DNA from 2 places in the Shinella sp. M31 genome. Region 1 is predicted to be linked to the other one. Evidence: riboswitches for the same ligand, from Rfam matches in the RefSeq annotation. Region 1 holds a riboswitch; the other holds the start of a gene.

Region 1 (7,489 bases):
TCAGGCCCGCCACAAGCCGGACCGCTGCCTCGTGTTGCAACGGCCTGAACTTGCCGCGACGCTGCAGGACGGCCGGGATATCGATCTAGGCGCGGCACTGGATGCGGCGCGCGGACGCACCATTGCCTGCGCGGCGCTGGCGGCAACCGATCCGCTCTACATCCTCTACACGTCGGGCACGACCGGCCAGCCGAAGGGCGTCATCCGCGACAATGGCGGCCATATGGTCGCGCTCGCCTGGACCATGCGGGCGCTCTATGGCGTGCAACCCGGCGAGGTCTATTGGGCGGCGTCGGATATCGGCTGGGTCGTCGGCCATTCCTACATCGTTTATGCGCCCCTGCTGAACGGCAGCACGACGGTGCTCTACGAGGGCAAGCCGATCGGTACGCCAGACGCCGGCGCCTTCTGGCGGGTGGTGGAGGAGTACAAGGTGTCGGTGCTGTTCACGGCGCCGACGGCCTTCCGCGCCATTCGCAAGGAGGATCCCGAGGGTGCGCTCGTGAAACGCTACGATCTCTCCAGTCTGCGGGCGCTGTTCCTCGCCGGCGAGCGGGCCGATCCCGACACGCTGCGCTGGGCCGAAGCCGTGCTCGGCGTTCCCGTCATCGATCATTGGTGGCAGACGGAGACCGGCTGGGCGATCGTCGGCAATCCGCTCGGTCTTGATGCGCTGCCCGTGAAACACGGTTCGCCCACCGTGCCCATGCCGGGCTACGATCTCCATGTGCTCGACGACGCGGGCCATGCGGTCCCGGCCGGCACGCTCGGCAATATCGCCATCAAGCTGCCCCTGCCCCCGGGTTGCCTGCCAAGCTTCTGGAAGGCCGACAACCGGTTCCGCACCGCCTGCCTCTCGGAATTCCCCGGCTACTACAAGACGGCGGATGCCGGTTATATCGACGATGACGGCTATGTCTTCATCATGTCGCGCACCGACGACATCATCAATGTCGCCGGTCACCGTCTGTCGACAGGGGCGATGGAGGAGATCTGCGCAGGCCATCCCGACGTTGCCGAATGCGCCGTGATCGGCGTTGCCGACGCTATCAAGGGCCAGGTGCCGGCCGGGTTCCTCGTCCTGAAGAGCAATGTTTCACGTGAATCATCGCTGGTGGAGCAGGAAGTCGTCGGCCTCGTGCGTGAAAAAATCGGCCCCGTCGCGGCTTTCAAGACGGCAATCTGCGTGAAACGCCTGCCAAAAACCCGCTCGGGAAAAATCCTGCGCGGCACGATGCAGAAGATTGCCGACCGCGAAGACTGGAAGATGCCAGCGACGATCGACGACCCCGCCATTCTGGACGAGATCGCCGAGGTTCTTGCGGGACGGCGGATCGGGTAGCGGTTCTTCTTGCCGTCTTTGACGCACGCAAGGGGAACCTGGGAGATAGGTCGGTTCCCCTGCCCTGCGTTCCGTGAGCGCTTGCCCAGCGGGTCCACATCTTCTCGCAATTTCACATCCCCGTTTTCCCCGCCCTGCAAACCTGTGCCTACAATCTCCCATCCCGCCGCGGATACACTGCCAGGCGGGATCGGCGCGGGGTGTGGGGAGGAGACGCAAGACCTCACGCACCGGGCCTGCGGAAAATGGTCTCCCTCCGGCGACATGGGGGAAGCGACGGGGTGTCGGACCGACCCTTTAGCTTCAGGCCCCAGACGGCGCGCCGGATGTGCCTGTGCGGCACGCAAGGGGGCCGGGACTGGCGGATGCGTCGGCATCGTCCGTCGGGTGGGAACAGGCCGGAAGGCGAAAGTCTTCCGTCGGGATCGCCAGAGCGTGCGGTCTCGATGTCAAAACGGCGCTGTTCTCATCCGGAAACCGGCGAGTAACATCCACCATCCCGGCCTTTGCAGAGAGACCGGAGTTGCGGGCAAAAACCGCTGAACGGGGTGCTGAAAGGTGCCACATACATTATTTCAGTCGAGGCAGCTCTCAGCGCCCCGTCCGGAATGCTCTTGAACCCACGGGCGAAAATCTGCCGCGTGGGCGAAACCGCTGGCAATTCGATGCTTGCACCCGCACCCGCCGCCAAACTCTTTCCCTTTCGCCGGAACATGCGCTAGAGCATTTTCAGCAAAAGTGCGAAGCGGTTTAGCGTCCGGAAATTCGGGAAAACAAGGAGATAGAGCACTTTCGCGTTTCGGAGAAAAGCGGAAATGCGCTAAGGGCATCAGCCATGACCATACCGGCCCCGACAGATCAGTTCCAGGCAGACCAGACCTTCGTCGTCCTTCTCGGCGGCGCGCTTGCGGTAACGCCGCGGGTGCGGGCCGATATTGTCGGTGCGCGCTTCGTGGCGGCCGATGGCGGCATGCGGCATGCCGCGACGCTCGGAGTGACGCCGGAAATCTGGGTCGGCGATTTCGATTCGACGCCGGATGATCTCGTCGCCGCCTGGCCCAGCGTCGAGCGCCAGCCCTATCCCGTCGCCAAGAACGAGACGGACGGGGCGATCGCCGTGTCTGTTGCGGCCGAACGCGGCGCGAAGGATATCGTTCTGGTTGGCGCGCTCGGCGGCGAGCGCAGCGACCATGCGCTGATGCACCTGCTTCATGCCGTGTCGCTCGCCGAGGACGGCTATGCGATCAAGCTCACCTCGGGCGAGGAGGAAGCCTGGCCGCTGTTGCCGGGCAGCCGGGAGATCGACCTGCCGAAGGGCAGCCTGTTTTCGATCCTCGGCCTCTCGCCGCTGTCGGGCCTCTTCATCGGCAATGTGCGCTATCCGCTCAATGATTTTTCCTTGCCCTTCGGCTCTTCCCGCACCATTTCCAATGTCGCCGAAGGCCCGATTCGCCTTTCGCTTGCCTCCGGCCGCGCGATCCTCATTGCCCGGCCCTATGACCTTTCAGGAGCCTGACCCTTGGCACCGCCCATTCTCAAACTCGACGACATCTTCCTGAGCTTCGGCGGCACGCCGCTGCTTGCCGGCGCAAGCCTCCAAGTAGAGCCCGGCGACCGCATCTCGCTCGTCGGCCGCAACGGTTCCGGCAAGTCGACGCTGATGAAGATCGCCGCCGGCCTTGCCGAAGCGCAGTCGGGCGAAGTCTTCCGCCATCCCTCCGCGACCATCCGCTACCTGCACCAAGCACCGGATTTCGACGGTTACGACACGGTCGCGGCCTATGCCGAGGCGGGCCTCGGGCCGTCCGACGACCCCTACCGCGTCACCTATCTGCTCGAACATCTCGGCCTTGACGGCACGGAGGATCCGAAGTCGCTGTCGGGCGGCGAGGCGCGCCGCGCAGCCCTTGCCCGCGTCATGGCGCCGGAGCCGGATATCCTGCTGCTCGATGAGCCGACCAACCATCTCGATCTGCCGACCATCGAATGGCTGGAAGGCGAGCTGCAATCGACCCGCTCGGCGCTTGTCGTCATCTCGCACGACCGCCGCTTCCTCGAAAAGGTCTCCAACGCCACCGTCTGGCTGGATCGCGGCCAGTCGCGCCGGCTCAACCGCGGCTTCGGCCATTTCGAGGCCTGGCGCGACGAGGTGCTGGAGGCCGAGGAGCTGGAACAGCACAAGCTCGGCAAGGCGATTGAGCGCGAGGAACACTGGCTGCGTTACGGCGTGACGGCGCGCCGCAAGCGCAACATGCGCCGCCTCGGCGCGCTGCATGATCTGCGTTCGCGTTATCGCGGCCACAAGGGTCCGCAGGGCAGCGTGCAGGCCAGCGCCTCCGACGCGCAGGAATCCGGCAAGCTGGTCATCGAGGCGGACAAGATCACCAAGAGCTACGGCGAGCGCACCATCGTCGCCCCGTTCTCGATCCGCGTGCACCGCGGCGATTGCATCGGCCTCGTCGGCCCGAACGGCGCCGGCAAGACGACGCTCCTGAAGATGCTCACCGGCCAGCTGGGGCCGGATAGCGGCACCGTCAAGCTCGGCACCAATCTGGAGATCGCCACGCTCGACCAGCGCCGCGAGGATCTCAACCTCGATGACACGCTCGCCCATTACCTCACCGACGGGCGCGGCGAAAACCTGCTGGTCAACGGCGAGCAGCGCCATGTCACCGGCTACATGAAGGAATTTCTCTTCCAGCCGGAACAGGCCCGCACGCCGATCCGCAACCTCTCGGGCGGCGAGCGCGCAAGGCTGATGCTGGCGCGCATCCGGTCGCGCCCGACCAACCTGCTCATCCTCGACGAACCGACCAACGACCTCGATATCGAGACGCTGGACCTGTTGCAGGAGATCGTCGCCGGTTTTGCCGGCACGGTGCTGCTCGTCAGCCACGACCGCGACTTTCTGGACCGCACCGTCACCTCGACCATCGCGCCCGCCGATCCGGAAAACCCGGACGGGCGTTGGATCGAATATGCCGGCGGCTATTCCGACATGATGGCGCAGCGCCGCGGCGCGATCGAGGAGAAGCGCAAGGCGGACAAGGCCGAGAAGGCGAAGGCGGCGGAAGCCGCGCCGGCTGCCGCTTCTTCCGACGGCAAGGCCAAGGCAAAACTCTCCTACAAGCAGAAATTCGCGTTGGAAAACCTGCCGAAGGAGATGGAGAAAGCCGAAAGGGAGATCGCCGCCCGCGAGGCGAAGATGGCCGATCCCAATCTCTTCACCAAGGACCCCGCCACCTTCAACAAGCTCGCCGCGGAAATGGAAAAGCTGCGCGCCTCGCTGACGAAGATGGAAGAGGAATGGCTGGAGTTGGAAATGCTGCGGGAGGAACTGGAGGGCTGAGCCGGCCCGAAACATACTCTTTCCTCTCCGTCGTCATCCTCGGCCTTGAGCCGAGGATCCATGCGGCACCCGCGTAGGTGGATGCTCGGGTCAAGCCCGAGCATGACGGAGGAGGGGTAGAACGCAGGCGAATGAAACCCCTGTTCCATCCGAAACAGCGCGGATGACGAGGCCATGGGATAGTCGGGTCATTGGATGAGAAGCGCTCATCCTGCAACCCGAAAGAGATCAGGAGCCTCCCATGCGCAAGTTCATCCTATCCGCCGTCGTCGCCGCTGTCGCCGCCGTATCCTTCGCCGCCCCGTCCTATGCCGGCTATTATGGCTATGACGGCTATGGCTACGGCCACAAGCATCACAGCTACAAAAAGTATCACGGTTACAAGAAGCACTATGGCGGCCACTACGGCTACAAGAAGCACCATGGCTACAAGAAGCACTACGGCGGCTATGGCTACAACAGCCATAACGGCTACAGCTTCTCGTTCGGCTACTACTGAGCCCTTCGCCGACATTTCTGACCGAGGCCCGGATGCCCGCCGCATCCGGGCCTTGTAGACTCTAGGGCAGACGGATTGATTCGCAGGCGCAGTGGCGCTATTGAAATGCCTCGTGGTGATTTGGCCGGCCGGCTTGCAGCCACGTTAAACAAGTCGCTAAAGGGCCGCGCGAGGAAGACCCTTACGTGGACCGGTTGCGACATCGTTGCGGCCGGTTTTTGTTTTGGATCGAGTTGAGACATGCCCATCAAGATTCCCGATACGCTCCCCGCCTTCGAAACCCTCGTTCACGAGGGCGTGCGGGTGATGACCGAAACGGTGGCAATCCGGCAGGATATCCGCCCGCTGCAGATCGGGCTGCTCAACCTCATGCCGAACAAGATCAAGACGGAGGTGCAGATGGCGCGCCTCGTCGGCGCCTCGCCCCTGCAGGTCGAGCTGTCGCTGGTGCGTGTCGGCGCCCACCGCGCGAAAAATACGTCGGAGGAGCACCTGCTTGCCTTCTACGACACCTGGGAAGAGGTGAAGCACCGCAAGTTCGACGGCTTTATCATCACCGGCGCCCCGATCGAGACCCTCGACTACGAGGACGTTACCTATTGGGACGAGATGAAGCAGATTTTCGACTGGACGACCACCAATGTCCATTCGACGCTCAATGTCTGCTGGGGCGCGATGGCGGCGATCTACCATTTCCACGGCGTGCCCAAATACACGCTCGATGAAAAGGCTTTCGGCGTCTACCGTCACCACAACCGCAAGCCCTCGTCGATCTACTTGAACGGCTTCTCGGACGATTTCGAGGTGCCGGTGTCGCGCTGGACGGAGATCCGCGCGGAAGATATCCGCGCCGTGCCGGAACTCGAAATCCTGCTCGATTCCGACGAGATGGGTGTCTGCCTCGTCGAAGAGAAGGCGGGCAACCGCCTCTACATCTTCAATCATGTCGAATACGATTCGACCTCGCTCGCCGACGAATATTTCCGCGATGTCTCGGCCGGCGTGCCGATCAAGATGCCGAGGAACTACTTCCCGCACAACGATCCGGCCCTGCCGCCGCAGAACCGCTGGCGCGGCCATGCGCATCTGCTGTTCGGCAACTGGATCAACGAAATCTACCAGACAACGCCATACGATCTCGAAAAAATCGGAACGGGAGCCTGACCATGAGCCGTGTCGTTATCCGTCCGCTGCACAGGGAGGATGAAGGCGAATGGCGCCGCCTGTGGACCGCCTATCTCGCTTTCTACGAGACGGTTCTTCCGGAAGAGATCTTTGCCACGACCTTCGCCCGTCTGACGGGCGAGGTTGCGGAGGGAGAATATCGCGGCCTCATCGCCACGCTGGACGGCAAGCCCGTCGGCCTGGCGCATTATCTCTTCCATCGCTCGTGCTGGACCGTTGGCAATGTCTGCTATTTGCAGGACCTCTTTGCCGATCCCGATGTGCGCGGCAGCGGTATCGGCCGCGCGCTGATCGAGGGCGTCTATGCCAAGGCGAGGGAGGCGGGCTCGCCCGAGGTCTACTGGATGACGCAAGAGTTCAACGCCACCGCGCGCCGGCTCTACGATCGCATCGCCGAAAAGACGCCCTTTATCGTCTATCAGAAGAACCTCTGACGGATCGTCGAATAGTATGACTTTTCGGTTGCGGCCGGCAAGGAATTGAAGCAGGTTGCCGCGCGGGGAAAGCCGGCGGAGGAGACGCGAGCGTGGGGCAGGAACAGGATATCTTCGGTCGGCTGGATCAGGGAGAAACGGTGGAGCGCGTCACGATATCGGGCGGCGGATTGACGGCCAGCGTCCTGACCTGGGGCGCCGTCATCCAGGATCTCAGGCTTGACGGGCACGATGCGCCGCTGGTGCTCGGCTTCGAGGACCTGCCGTCCTATCTCGATCATTCGCCGTTCTTCGGCGCGACGCCCGGCCGCTGCGCCAACCGCATCGCTGGCGGCCGTTTTGCCATCGACGGCCGCGACTACCAGCTGGAACGCAACGAGCGCGGCGTCACGCATCTGCACGGCGGCAGCGACGGCATCGGCCGGCAGAACTGGCGGATCGCCGAACAGGGCGCCGATTTCGTCACACTCACGCTGACCGATCCCGACGGCCGCGCCGGTTATCCCGGCAATTGCGCCATCACCTGCACCTACCGTCTGCCGGGTGACGGCGTGTTCTCCGTCGTCTATGAGGCCGTGACCGACGCGCCGACGCCGGTCAATCTCTGCCAGCACAGCTATTTCATCCTTGATGGCGGTGTAGATGCGCTGGGCCACGAGATTCGTCTGGCGGCGGAACAC
Region 2 (7,489 bases), on a different contig from region 1:
AAAGCAGCCGGGCCCATGGCCCGGTGGCTTCCCGGTGTGCAAGGAGCAGAACGATGATGGCTGAAAGTGCCCTGAAACTCGGTGAAGTCGGCTTTGCCGGCGACGACCATGTCCTGCCGTTCCAGGTCGAAGGCCTGGATGTGCGCGGCCGTGCCGTGCAGCTTGGCCCGATGCTCGACACCATCCTCGGCCGGCACAACTATCCGGCCCCCGTCGCGCGCCTGCTGGCCGAAGCCATCACGCTCACCGTGCTGCTCGGCACCTCGCTGAAATTCGAGGGCAAGCTGATCGTCCAGACCAAGGGCGACGGCCCGGTCGACCTGCTGGTCGCGGATTTTTCAGCGTCGGAGAACGTGCGCGCCTATGCCCGTTTCGATCAGGACGCGCTCGACGCGGCGATCGGGGCCGGCGCAACGGAGCCGCACGAACTACTGGGCAAGGGCATTCTTGCCTTCACCATCGACCAGGGCGCGCATACGCAGCGCTACCAGGGCATCGTTCCGCTCGACGGCCATACGCTCGAAGAGATCGCCGGCGTCTATTTCCGCCAGTCGGAACAGATCCCGACCAAGGTGCGCCTTGGCGTCGCCGAACTCTATGACCGCGACGAGGCCGGTAAATCCCGCCATCGCTGGCGGGCCGGCGGCATGGTCGCGCAGTTCCTGCCGCAGGCGCCGGAGCGCATGCGGCAGGCCGACCTGCCGGGTGGTGACGGCGACGAGCCTGGGCAGAAGATCGCCGATGACGACACCTGGGCCGAAGCCAAGGCCATGGTCGAGACGATCGACGCCGACGAGCTGACGGATCCCAATGTCGGCACCGAACGGCTGCTGTACCGTCTCTTCCACGAGCGCGGCGTGCGCGTTTACGAACCGCAGCAGGTCTTCGACCGCTGCTCCTGCTCGCGCGAGAAGCTGAAGGGCGTTCTCGCCGGCCTCAGCGCCGACGACATCGCACACACGGCCGACGAGAAGGGCGAAATCGCGGTGACCTGCGAATTCTGCTCGACGACCTACCGCTTCGAAGCGGCGGAGGTTTTGCCGGAGTAAGGCAGCGTATGCCCTCATCCGGCTGCCGCCACCTTCTCCCCGCCTGCGGGGAGAAGAGAGGGATGCAAGGCCCCGCCTTGCGTCTACGAAAGTGATTTCAGGAAAACAGTGCGGCGATGTCCCTTCGCCCCGCTTGCGGGGAGAAGGTGACCGGCAGGCCGGATGAGGGGCAATCCACCCAATGCTCAATTCAGCGTGCGCGTCTGCCCCGGCGTATCCAGCGAAAAAGCGGGAATGGCGACGTCGAAGGCTTCGCCGTTTTCGGCTTCCATGCGGTAGCGGCCGAACATGATGCCGGACGGTGTCTCCAGCGGGCAGCCGGAGGAATATTCGTAGGTATCTCCGGGACGCAGCACGGGCTGCTCGCCGATGACGCCGGGTCCGTTGACCTCGTCCACCTGGCCGTTCTGGTCGGTGATGTTCCAGTAGCGCGTCACGAGGCGAACGGCGATGTCGGAGTGGTTGGAAATGACGACCCTGTATCCCCAGACATAACGGCTGTCGTCGGGATCGGACTGATCGGCCAGATAATACGGCTCGACGGTCACTTCGATGTCGCGGGTCAGCGCACGATACATAGGCAAGCCTTGAACTGATTAGGTCCTGCTATTGTACAGGATTATGGTTTCGTCAAGGATAAGCAAAGAAGCACCGGCTTTGTCGGCCGGTGCCTCCGTATTTGTCCGTTCTCGCGTGCGAAAATCAGGCCTGGACCTTGGAAAGCGCCCGCGCGAAATCTTCGAGCAGATCGTCGCTGTCCTCGATGCCGGCCGAGAAGCGCACGGTGCCGGCGGACATGCCGAGCTCGGTGCGGGCCTCGTCCGTCAGGTTCTTGTGCGTCGTCGTTGCCGGATGCGTGATCAGGCTCTTGGCGTCGCCGAGATTGTTGGAAATCTTCACGACCTCCAGCGCATCCTGCAACGCGAAGGCCGCGTCCTTGCCACCCTTCATTTCGAAGCACACCAGCGTCGAGCCCCCGGTCATCTGCTTGGCGATGATATCGGCCTGCGGATGGTCCTTGCGGCCGGGGTAGATCACGCGCGCGATCTGCTTCTGGTCGGCGAGGAAATCGGCGATGCGGCTCGCATTCTCCGTCTGCTGCTTGACGCGCAACGGCAGCGTCTCGATGCCCTTCAGCAGCGTCCAGGCATTGAACGGCGACATGGCCGGGCCGGTGTGGCGGAAGTAATCGTGCAGGTTCTCGTCGATCCACTCTTTGTCCGAAAGCACGACGCCGCCGAGGCAGCGGCCCTGGCCATCGATATGCTTGGTGGCGGAATAGACAACGACGTGCGCGCCCAGTTCCAGCGGCTTCTGGAAGAGCGGGGTCGCAAACACGTTGTCGACGACGACCTTGGCGCCGATCTGGTTGGCAAGCTTCGCGACGCCGGCGATGTCGATGACTTCGAGCGTCGGGTTGGTCGGGCTTTCCAGGAAGAAGACCTTGGTGTTCTTCCGGATCGCGCCTTCCCAGTTGGCGAGGTCGCGGCCGTCGATCAGCGTGCATTCGATGCCGTATTTCGGCGCAAGCGTCTCGACCACCCAGCGGCAGGAGCCGAAGAGCGCGCGGGCGGCGACGATATGATCGCCGGCCTTCAGCTGGCAGAGGATCGCGGCGGAGACGGCGGCCATGCCGGATGCCGTGGCGCGCGCGTCTTCCGCGCCTTCCAGCATGCACATGCGCTTTTCGAACATGTCGTTGGTCGGGCTGCCGTAGCGGGCATAGATGAAACCGTCCGTCTCGCCCTTGAAGCGGGCTTCGGCCGCCGCAGAGGTGTCATAGACGAAACCCTGCGTGAGGAAGATCGCCTCGGCGGTTTCGCCGTGCTGGGAGCGGGTGGTTCCGCCGTGAACGAGTTGAGTGGCTGGGCGCCAGGACTTGCTCATGTGATCGTTGCCTTCAAACAAAAAAACCGGCCGCAAAAGCAGGCCGGTTTCGAACCCGGCCTTTTTAGCTACTTGTTTAACGTGGCTGCAAGCCGACCGGCCAAATCACCACGGGATAATCTGCTAATACTGCGCGCCCGCGCTTGCGTCAATTGCCGGCATTTGGTTTTGTGCGAACCCTCTGACAGGACGGGATTATCATGGCTTCTGCGACGCGCAGCACGGGCATTCTGGCGGACAACGCCATCAGCGGCTTGTTCGACAGCGGACGGCTGAAGAGCGAAGCCGCGCTGGATGCGGACCAGATCCAGCCGGCAAGCCTCGACCTGCGTCTCGGTGCCAAGGCGTTTCGCGTGCGCGCCAGCTTCCTGCCGGGGCCGTCGCATCTGGTCGCCGACAAGCTCGACCGGCTGCAGCTCCATGTCATCGATCTCTCCGAAGGTGCCGTGCTGGAAACCGGCTGCGTCTATATCGTGCCGCTGATGGAAAGCCTCGATCTGCCGGAAGACCTCGCAGCTTCCGCGAACCCAAAGAGCTCCACCGGCCGCCTCGATATCTTCACCCGCGTCATCACCGATCGCGCGCAGGAGTTCGACAAGATCCCGGCCGGCTATTCCGGCCCGCTCTACCTCGAAATCTCGCCGCGCACCTTCCCCATCGTCGTACGCCGCGGCTCGCGCCTGTCGCAGATCCGTTTCCGCAAGGGCAAGGCCCTGCTGGACGAGACCGAGCTCTTGGCGCTGCATGGGTCCGATACGCTGGTCGCCAGCGAGACGCCGAACGTCTCGGGCGGCGGCATCGCGCTTTCGATCGATCTTAAGGGCACCGGCCCGGAGGGCCTGATCGGTTATCGCGGGAAGCATCACACCTCCGTCGTCGATGTCGACCGCAAGAACCAGCACGACATCTTCGATTTCTGGGAGCCGCTGTTCAGCCGGGGCCGCAACGAGCTGATCCTCGATCCCGATGAGTTCTACATCCTCGTCTCGCGCGAAGCCGTGCATGTGCCGCCGCTCTATGCGGCCGAAATGACGCCCTTCGATCCGTTGGTCGGCGAGTTCCGCGTGCACTACGCCGGCTTCTTCGATCCCGGCTTCGGCCATGCGCCGGCCGGCGGCTCGGGCAGTCGCGCGGTGCTGGAAGTGCGCAGCCATGAAGTGCCCTTCATCCTTGAGCACGGCCAGATCGTCGGCCGCCTCGTCTATGAGCACATGCTCGATGCGCCGGAAGGCCTCTATGGCTCCGGCCTCGGCTCGAACTATCAGGCGCAGGGCCTGAAGCTCTCCAAGCATTTCCGCGCCGGCTGACCCCGGCGTTCGGGCGCTTTACATTAAAGTTAAACGTTTTTATTGTGCGGTGAGCCGCGCTTCTTTGCGGCGCCACGGCGAGACGGGCTTTTTATGTCAAGACCCACGATCAAGACCATCGCGCAGGAGACCGGCCTTTCGATCGCCACCGTATCGAAGGCGCTGAACGACAGCCCGCAGGTGCGGCCGGAAACCCGCGCCCTCGTCGTGGCCGCTGCCGAACGCGTCGGCTATCAGCTCAACATGCATGGCGTTCAGCTGCGTACGGGAAAGACCTATCAGGTCGCGGCGATCATGACGGCGCCCGGTCCCAAGCAGAACGAATGGGAGGGCGTCGAATATGCCCAGCTGCTCAGCGGCATCTCCTGGGCGCTGGAGGACAGTCCCTTTCGCGTCTCGCTCTATGCCGTGCGCTCCTTCGAGGAGAGCATCGCCACGATCCGCCAGATCGTTTCGCTGAAGAAAGCCGACGGCATCATCGTGTCGGGCACCCATGCCGACGATCCGCGCGTGCGCCTCATGCAGGAGGCGGATTTCCCCTTCGTCACCTACGGCACGACGATCCACAACGCCCCGCACGCCTATGTGGATGCCGACAATGAGCAGATGATCCGCCTGTCGGTGGCGCGCCTCGCCGAGCGCGGCCACAGCCGCATCGCGCTGATCAACCCGATGGCGGACCTCAGCTATTCGCTGACCCGCTTGGAAGCCTACCGCCAGGCCCTCGATATCGCCGGCCTGGCCTTTGATCCGGCGCTCACCGCCCACGGCCACCTCACGCCCGCCTTCGGCCGCGAAAACGTGCTGCACATGTCGGGCCTTCCAAACCCGCCGACCGCCTATATTTGCGCCAACGAAGCCTCAGCGCTGGGCGCCTTCTCCGGTTTCCATGCCCGCGGCCTCGTGCACGGCCGCGACGCCGTGATCAACGCCACCGACGACCTGAACGTCAGCCAATACTTCGCCCCGCCCATCACCACCTATTTCCTACCGATCCACGAACCGAGCGAAATGCTCGGCCGCTACATTCTGCGCCGCATGGAAGGGGAAGCGCCGGAGGCGCTGCAGACGCTGATCATGCCCAAGCTGATCGAGCGGTCGGATGATCGGCTGGTGAGAAACTAGAGAACGAAATCGAACTTGCCGAAGGCTTTATGGCTTAGACGCCTCTGAAGTCGATGTGGCCAACAGGAGGCAGGCTATTCCTTGCCGATTAACGCGTGATATACGCGACTCGGCTGGTTTCGCTCTCGTATGCAGTTGAAACACCCTCTGCGGATTACCTTTGTTTAAAAAAATTTCCTTCCGGATTCTAGTCAAGCCGATGTCGTTTTGCTACTTAGAATTGATCTTTCTGGTTGATTAGAGCAAGAATAGGGTTGTGATGAATTTTGTAGCTTCCGCACAAGGCACCAGCGGCAACGATGAAATTACCGCGCATGCTGGCGAGATCGTCGATGGTGCGGCAGGCGACGATCTTATAAGGGGCACAACAGGCGCAACTATGCGCGGCGGGCTTGGTTTTGATACGCTCGTATTCAGCGCCAAGGGATATCTGGAGAGTATCACTTTTGATGTTGGAAAGCAGCGTCTTGGCGATGTCGCCTTGCAGCCTGGAACATTCATTTCCGGCTTCGAAAAGTTCGAATTCACTTTTGGGAGCGGTGATGACGCCCTTGATATTCGAGGAGCGACTTTCGGGAAAGATTATAAGTCGGGCAGTTATTTTTCAGGGAGCACGGGCAAAGATACCGTTTTTATCGATCATCTCGCCACCGGGTTTGCTTCCATCCAGGGTTTCGAGGTTCTTCAAGCTGATTTTTCGAAGCTTAACACTGCCGTAAACTGGAATGGCTCGACTATCGAATTCGGTGGCTTTAGCGGCATACTCTGGAACGTGAAGAGCATGTTCATCAAGGGTGGCAGCGGGAACGATGTTTTTACGAACGCCAACCTCGGTGGCGCTATTGAAATCTACGGTGGTGCAGGCAATGACCGGATGGGTTGGGCCAGCAACGAAGACCCGCATAAAAACACGATTTTTGACGGCGGCCCGGGCAATGACATTATTTCTGGATATCTTTCCACAACTGTTAGAGGTGGGGCAGGAATAGACCACATAGGGTTGTCCTTCGATACGGTCCGCACCAATATCTATTTCAAGGTGTCCTCTCAGCTGTCATCTGAGATAACGCTACCAAATAATACAAAAATCAGTGGTTTTGAGCACTTTTCCATGGCGTTCGGTCGTGGCGATGACACGCTGGATGTCCGGGGAATGAATTTGTCTCCCACGTTCTACATGGGAGGACGAAAGGAAAACGCTCAAAGTATGTTTGGCGGCGGTTACGGTGTCGACACCGTCGTTATTGATTCAAAGACAAGAGGGTCGTTCTCTCTTATGAATTTTGAGATGCTTCGGGCGAATTTCTCTGATGTTAAATCGGATATTTCGGTGGAAAATGGCGGAACTATTCGGTTCTCTGGATTTATATTCGATGGCGGTGTTTTTAATTCAGTGGATATTGTAGCCGGATCTGGTCAGGACAACCTTGACGGATCATGGAAAAATGATCGCTTAAATGGCGGTGCAGGTAACGATTACATCACTGGAATGGATGGCGACGATGTCCTGATTGGCGGCTTGGGGCGTGACGTTCTTGAGGGAGGATCGGGAAATGACACCTATATCCTCGATAAGTATGACCGAATTTACGAAAATACAGATGATGGGATCGACACTGTAAAAATTGGCATTTCCTATACGCTGCAGGATGGCTTCGAGAATCTTACTTTGCTTGGGCGGGCAAGCATAAACGCGACCGGGAATGCGCTGCGAAACGTCATCATCGGAAATAGTGGTGACAACATCATTGATGGTATGGAAAACATAGATACGATGGATGGCCGAGGCGGCAACGACGCCTACTATGTCGATTCTGCAGGCGATATCATTGTTGAAGCGAAAGGAAATGGTTTTGATCGTGTTATCACCTCCGTGAGTTACACGCTGAGTGCCGGAGTAGAGGTGGAAAGCCTCTACGCTAGTTCGGACTCTCCGGCCAAAAAGATCAAGCTTACCGGGAATGAGTTCGGGCAAAAGCTCTTCGGCAATGCGGCTGCAAATGTGATTAATGGCGGTGCTGGTAAAGATTGGATAGACGGAGGTAAGGGCAGTGACACCCTTATCGGCGGTAGGGATGCCGATAGCTTCGTGTTTAACAAGGGCTATGGCCAGGACAGGAT

The links. A riboswitch is a leader RNA that binds a small molecule or an ion and turns the genes downstream of it on or off. The one in region 1 is predicted to bind S-adenosylmethionine.
Region 2: it holds a riboswitch for S-adenosylmethionine, as region 1 does, so the genes downstream of both, ACOZKU_RS21830 (O-succinylhomoserine sulfhydrylase) here and metA (homoserine O-acetyltransferase MetA) in region 1, are expected to answer to the same signal.

What each region holds. Positions count from the first base shown of each region.
Region 1 covers NZ_JBLZPH010000177.1:11,334-18,822, reverse strand. Annotated here, with positions in the region: gene ACOZKU_RS27390 (propionyl-CoA synthetase) at 1-1,342, shown strand, start outside; gene ACOZKU_RS27385 (thiamine diphosphokinase) at 2,178-2,858, shown strand; gene ACOZKU_RS27380 (ABC-F family ATP-binding cassette domain-containing protein) at 2,862-4,691, shown strand; gene ACOZKU_RS27375 (hypothetical protein) at 4,933-5,190, shown strand; SAM riboswitch at 5,293-5,370, shown strand; gene metA (homoserine O-acetyltransferase MetA) at 5,431-6,354, shown strand; gene ACOZKU_RS27365 (GNAT family N-acetyltransferase) at 6,357-6,809, shown strand; gene ACOZKU_RS27360 (aldose epimerase family protein) at 6,902-7,489, shown strand, end outside.
Region 2 covers NZ_JBLZPH010000138.1:26,174-33,662, forward strand. Annotated here, with positions in the region: gene ACOZKU_RS21820 (Hsp33 family molecular chaperone) at 57-1,049, shown strand; gene apaG (Co2+/Mg2+ efflux protein ApaG) at 1,235-1,627, opposite strand; gene ACOZKU_RS21830 (O-succinylhomoserine sulfhydrylase) at 1,752-2,936, opposite strand; SAM riboswitch at 2,980-3,058, opposite strand; gene ACOZKU_RS21835 (2'-deoxycytidine 5'-triphosphate deaminase) at 3,137-4,243, shown strand; gene ACOZKU_RS21840 (LacI family DNA-binding transcriptional regulator) at 4,337-5,368, shown strand; gene ACOZKU_RS21845 (calcium-binding protein) at 5,628-7,489, shown strand, end outside.